DNA from 2 places in the Proteus sp. G2626 genome. Region 1 is predicted to be linked to the other one. Evidence: predicted binding sites of a transcription regulator. Region 1 holds the regulator's gene; the other holds the start of a gene.
The links. The regulator LexA, encoded in region 1, represses DNA repair genes until DNA is damaged. The targets are predictions, from matches to a motif close to TNCTGTATGTACATACAGNA.
Positions count from the first base shown of each region.

Region 2: the regulator LexA is predicted to act here: its motif matches at 1,746-1,765, upstream of sulA (SOS-induced cell division inhibitor SulA).

Region 1 is NZ_JAABNH010000007.1:400,224-403,655, reverse strand. Features, by position in the region: gene plsB (glycerol-3-phosphate 1-O-acyltransferase PlsB) at 1-617, opposite strand, end outside; gene GWJ05_RS04255 (diacylglycerol kinase) at 748-1,119, shown strand; gene lexA (transcriptional repressor LexA) at 1,247-1,858, shown strand; gene zur (zinc uptake transcriptional repressor Zur) at 1,968-2,498, opposite strand; gene ssb1 (single-stranded DNA-binding protein SSB1) at 2,774-3,301, opposite strand.
Region 2 is NZ_JAABNH010000029.1:326,778-330,209, reverse strand. Features, by position in the region: gene yccS (YccS family putative transporter) at 1-877, shown strand, start outside; gene GWJ05_RS17700 (TfoX/Sxy family DNA transformation protein) at 947-1,555, opposite strand; gene sulA (SOS-induced cell division inhibitor SulA) at 1,785-2,336, shown strand; gene ompA (porin OmpA) at 2,686-3,432, shown strand, end outside.

The sequences.
Region 1 (3,432 bases):
GCTAAACGCTGGCGAGAAAAATGAATACGCGCAACGCGGGCAAGCTTTCGCGCTATACTGGTGTCAGTTCCGTGTTCGTTCGCCATTTCACGCATTGATACAGTGGGTGAAAAACGAACAAAACTGTCACGCCCCAGCCAAAGGATCGCGATAAATTTTTGGATACCGTTAAGCACACGTAAATGCGGGACGCCATTGTGGCCTTCACGGCCAGGCGAGCGACCAAACATTACAGAAACAGGCAACATTTCGATATCAAGATGCGGATTATTACGATGTGCATCAAGATAAGCGTGGAATGTTTTCACGGAATCTTTACGAGGATCAGGTGAGTAGTAACGGAATACTCTTGGGCCGTCATCAATAAAGACATACGCAGGGAGCTTCGTTCCACTTATCTCAATGGGTTTCAGTGGATCAGGTAATCCTAAAGATAAACATTGCTGTCTTAATGTTAGTAAGTCTGCCTTTGAATGATAAGGCAGCACATAAAGAAAAGATCGCGACGAATCCAACCCTAATTCAGTGATAGGATCAGTCGGAACTCGTTTACTTTTTACCAGTAATTTTAGTGGTAAATTCAATGTGTTATAATATAGTTTACGCCAAGCTGACATAAATAGTTGTAGCCTCTTATTAGCAATACTTCGAAAGCATAACAGAAAGTCTTTCGTAGATCTGTGGTGCTGTGACAATATTAATAGAGAAAAGTGGCAAAATAATCGTTTGTTTTCGATAGAGTTTATTATGACTAATCAAAATAAAGGTCTTACCCGAATCATCAAAGCTGGTGGCTATTCATGCAAAGGCATTCGTGCTGCTTGGATAAATGAAGCCGCTTTTAGACAAGAAGTCATTGTGACCTTGGTTGCAATTATCCTTTCATTTTTCATTGATGTCAGTGGTCTAGAGCGCATTTTACTCGTTGGTTCCGTTGTATTGGTTGTAATTTTGGAACTGGTAAATAGTGCCATAGAAGCAGTTGTCGATCGAATTGGATCTGAATACCACGAATTATCAGGACGTGCAAAAGATATGGGTTCTGCCGCCGTTCTTATTGCTATTATATTGGGATTATTTATTTGGGTAACCATTCTTTGGGGACATTTCTTCGCATAAAGTTAAAAAATTCTATTTTTGTCGAAGAATAATCCAAAGATGCGTATTTTATATTCATTTAAGGTTTCAAATCGTCATATACCTGTATATACTCACAGTCTGACTGTATAAACAAACAGGGGGCGGAATGAAAGCATTAACTGCAAGGCAGCAGCAGGTTTACGATTTGGTTCGTGATCACATTTCGCAAACGGGTATGCCACCAACACGGGCTGAAATAGCTTCCCAACTTGGGTTTCGCTCACCAAATGCGGCAGAAGAGCACTTAAAGGCGCTTGCTCGTAAAGGTGTGATAGAAATTATCTCTGGTGCATCTAGAGGTATCCGTTTGCTAATGGAAGAAGAGCCAGAAGGATTGCCATTAATTGGGCGAGTCGCTGCTGGTGAACCATTGTTAGCGCAAGAACATATTGAAAGCCATTATCAAGTTGATCCAATGCTATTTAAACCAAGCGCAGATTTTTTATTGCGCGTTAATGGTATGTCGATGAAAGATATCGGTATTATGGATGGCGATTTACTTGCTGTACATAAAACGCAAGATGTTCATAACGGGCAAGTGATTGTGGCACGTATTGAAGATGAAGTGACCGTAAAACGCTTTAAGAAAAGCGGTAATAAAATTGAGCTTCATGCAGAAAATCCAGAATTTTCACCTATTATCGTCGATTTACGCGAGCAAAACTTTACTGTTGAAGGTTTAGCAGTAGGGGTTATTCGTAACGGTGAATGGTTGTAATTTGTACCAAAATAAGTCAACACAACTTATTTTATAAAGATGCAGATGATGGGTAAAACCACAAAATCATCTGCATTTTTCATTTGTAGAATTTCTAGCAGTAATGCAATCAACGAGGCTTATAGTCGCCGGTTTTTTTCTGCTTTAGATTATCATCCATACTGTGATCATGATGACAACCTTCAGGGTGTGTACACTCTTGTGCTTCATGGCACTGTGAACATAACCCATGAATTTCTATTACGCTGTGGCGCAGATGAAATCCACTCTCTTTTGCCAGTAATGAAATCGCATCTTCAATTTTATGGCTGTTCTTTTCAGTGACAGATAAACAACGGTCACAAATTAGCATTACTGACGTATGTTCAACATCATCAAAATGATGACAAAGCACATAACTGTTGGTGGATTCTATTTTATGGATAAATCCTTGCTCAAGTAAAAATTCTAGCCCGCGATATACCGTGGGTGGCTTTGCTTGTGGTTCAACTTGGCGTAATAAATCCAATAAGTCGTATGCGCTGATAGCAGAAGGTTGCTGCATTATCAGACGCAATACTGCCAGACGTTGTGAAGTCAGGCGAACACCTCGTTTCTGGCAGAGCTTTTCTGCCTGAGCGAGCAATTTCTCTTCATTCATGGGGATCAGATGCTCTCAGACGTTGTTAATGATCCAAATCCTATCATATTTTTCAAGAGCAAACCTTTGTGTAAAGTGGGGTTTTGTGAAAATAACCTCGGCTCTTAATTTTCTTTTAAAAGAAGATGCTGATGGAAACAACGATGTTTTGTATCTGAATTGAAAAATTTTCATCTTGTAACGCTATTTTAGAGGATGATATGTAGTGACGATAAGCAACAAAAAACCCAGCCTAAGCTGGGTTAATTTTTTAAAGGTTTTAAGATTAAGCAATCTTAGAACGGAATATCGTCATCAAAATCCATTGGTGGTTCATTGCTTGGCGCTGGCGTTGCTGCGGGTTGTTGTGCTGGGCGAGATTGTGCGCCACCGCTAAATTGTTGTGATGCTTGTGGCTGTTGTGGTTGACCCCAACCGCCTTGACCACCTTGTGAAGGTGCATTATCTTGACCACCACGGCCACCTAACATCTGCATTGTGCCGCCGATGTTAACGACAACTTCAGTGCTATATCTGTCTTGGCCGCTTTGATCTTGCCATTTACGTGTTTGTAATTGACCTTCGATATACACTTGTGAACCTTTACGCAGATATTCGCCTGCAATTTCCGCTAATTTTCCGAAAATTACCACACGGTGCCACTCGGTTTTTTCTTTCATTTCACCGGTTTGTTTATCGCGCCAGCTTTCTGATGTTGCCAGTGTTAGGTTAGCAACTGCACCACCACTTGGCATATAACGGATTTCCGGATCCTGCCCTAAATTACCGATAAGAATAACTTTGTTTACGCCTCTGCTCGCCATGTGAGGTACTCCTGCGAAAGTAAATTTTTTGAAATCATAAGCGAATAAGTTTATCACGTACGCTAAAATTTGAATATGACGAGTAATGAATTTCTCAATTGTGAACATTGTCGACATTTTTCTGTCTCATA
Region 2 (3,432 bases), on a different contig from region 1:
ACCCAACTACAATGCCACACGTAGGCGCTTAACATTACGCGTAAGTGGCACCATTATTGGTATTTTAATTGGTTTCCCTATTTTGTATTTTGTTCCCTCAATTGAAGGACAACTCGTCTTAATCGTTATCACTGGTACGCTCTTTTTTGCATTTCGAACAATACAATATGCGCATGCCACGCTATTTATTACCTTATTAGTTTTATTAAGCTTCAATTTGCTCGGTGAAGGTTATGATGTTGCTCTTCCTCGTATTATTGATACCTTAATAGGCTGTGCTATAGCATGGTTTGCTGTGAGCTTTATTTGGCCTGATTGGAAATTTCGTCAACTTCCAGTTGTTATTCAAAAAACAATGACAAATAACTGCTACTATCTTGATGCTATTCTTATTCAGTATTACCAAGGAAAAGATAATAGTTTAGGTTATCGAATTGCTCGCCGTAATGCTCATAGCAGTGATGGTGAACTTGCATCACTTATCTCAAATATGTCCTCGGAGCCAAAAAGTTATCAAGCATCCCAAGAGGTCGCTTTCCAGTTACTCTGCTTGAATCATACCTTACTTAGTTATATTTCAGCACTGGGTGTTCATCGTTCTAAAATCGAAGATGAAACCGTACTTACGTTGCTTAACGATACAGTTTGTTATATCGACTCTGCTTTACGCCGTAAAACACCACACGACGAAGCATTTAAACAATCTCATTTAAAATTAATTGAACAGATCAATTCACTACCGAATGCTGATGATGGACAAATTCAATTAGTTCTAACTCAAATTAGATTATTGTTAGATTTACTACCACAAATCATTAACTGTATTCAAATGATTGAACAAGGCGAAGTAAATAACACACCTCAACTACAACATTAATATGTAATTAACGTTATTTTCTCTAATTTCCATATGATATTAGAGAAAATAACTATTATTGATTTTATCTTATTGAAAAGATAACTCGTCATACCAATCCAATAATTCTGTTTTAAGCTGGTTGGGTAACACTGAACGATGACACCCTACTATTGCCCCAGCTAATGAAAGTAAAAGTTCACTATTTTTTAAATTATGATTGCGCATTAACTTTAAGTAACACGCTTTAGCTCCAATAAGCCGTAACTCCTCGACCTGATTAACACCAATTTGGCTTAGCCTTTTCTCTAAAATAACGCCTAAATTAGGTAAATCTTTTATTCGACATGGTTTTTTTCGTTGGCCTAAATACTCTTGAATACTGTAGTGATATGACAAATCAATATATTGATCTAATTTTTTCTGATTTTCCCATAAAGCATCCGTAATTTGATAATAACGTAATGTTATTGGTTTTCCTTTTTTTAGATAAATATAGGCTTCCATTTTCGTTGCTTTATAAAGCGTTTCCAAAAAATCACTTCCTTTTAGATAAAGCTCATTATCAGACGTAATAGCAAACATAACATTATCGATCATTAAGCTAACACCACCAAATTGCGACTTTATTGTTAACTCTCCATATTTCGCAATACGCGATAGCAAATGAGCCTTCCGTTGCTCAGGTAAAAATGACATTAAAACTCCGATACAAACTTTAGATTAAAAATTTATCCTTGAATTCAAAAACATGCATAAAACATCACGAAAAAGACAATAAAGAATTTCCTTTTTATTGCCAACAGTTAGCGACTCAAAAATAGGAATTTACATAAAATTTGAGAGGAACTTTCAAAAAATTGAGCTTGATTTAAGCGAAATTTAGAGATACTGTATATTCATACAGTACATATAGGCAGAGGTAAACATGAAAATCTCAACATCATCTCCGACAAGACAAAATACCATTCTCCAAGAGATCTCTAATGAGGTATTACCTCTATCTATCCCTTCAGCAAGGGGTACTTCTGATAGTGATAATAAACAAGGCATGGTAAGTGAACTTCTCTACCAAAATCCTCTCGTCATTAATCATATTCTCTTGCCATTATTGAAACAGTATAGCCATGAATCACGTTGGTTATTGTGGCTAAACCCACAACAAAAACTTAATCGCTCTTGGCTGAAAAATGCAGGATTACCACTTAATAAAATAATCCAATTAAATCATATAAATATGATAAACACAGTTGATTTTATGGAAAAAGCATTAATGAGTGGTAATTACAGTGTCGTTCTCGGTTGGTTACCAGAAATATCGCCAGAAGAGATGAAAAGATTAGAATCTGCTGCCAGTAAAGGTAAAAGCTTAGGCCTTATTATGAGGCAGCAAATGAATACAAATATCCATTTAGAAAGTACTAATACATCTAAACGACATTTGAATTCCGTAAAAATTCATTCAATTCACTACCATTAGTGAAATTTAAGAGTTTTCCTAATACTAAGGACCCCCTTGTATCATTTAAGATAAGTGAAAAGTATTTATAACCTAAATCATATAGTTACAATGAATTTAACAAAAATACAGAATCTTCCCCATTGTGGAATTAAGCAGATCTTTTTAAAATTTTAAGTCGAATTTTAAAGGATTACTTGTAACTTTTTAAGTTCATTGTAGACTTTATGTCGTTAAGGTTATGCTTTAAATCCCGTTTTTTGGGATCATCACTTGATGAAAGTATTGGATTCCTAACAATAATTTAACCAAGGGCAAATAATAAGGCTTAAAGCCAAATGCCTAACTTGGATGATAACGAGGCGTAAAAATGAAAAAGACAGCTATCGCATTAGCAGTGGCAGTGGCAGCTTTCGCAACTGCAGCGCAAGCAGCTCCAAAAGACAATACCTGGTATACCGGTGGTAAATTAGGTTGGTCTCAATACCAAGGTACTAGCAACCATTTTGATGGTACTTCTATCGGTAATGGTAACACTCACCGTGATCAATTAGGTGCAGGTGCATTTGCTGGTTATCAGTACAACCAATACTTAGGTTTTGAACTGGGTTATGATTGGTTAGGTCGTATGACTTATAAAGGTTCATATGACAATGGTGCATTCCGTGCACAAGGTATCCAATTAACCACTAAATTAAGTTATCCAGTAATGGAAGACTTAGACGTTTATACTCGTTTAGGTGGTATGGTATGGCGTGCAGATTCTTCTGCAACTAAAAACGCGACTTCATTATCTCCAAAACAAGAACGTTTCTCTAATAACGATACTGGCGTTTCTCCAGTATTTGCATTAGGTACTGAGTACGCGATCACTCCAAACATCGCTACCCGTGTTGAATATCAGTGGATCAACAACATCGGTGATAAAGGTACTCTGAATGCGCGTCCAGATAACGGCATGCTGAGTGTTGGTGTTGCTTACCGTTTCAACCAAGAAACGCCAGCACCAGTTGTAGCTCCAGCACCAGTTGTAGCTCCAGCGCCAGTTGTAGAGAACAAAACCTTTACTCTGCGTTCAGATGTTCTGTTCAACTTCAACAAATCTACGCTGAAAACT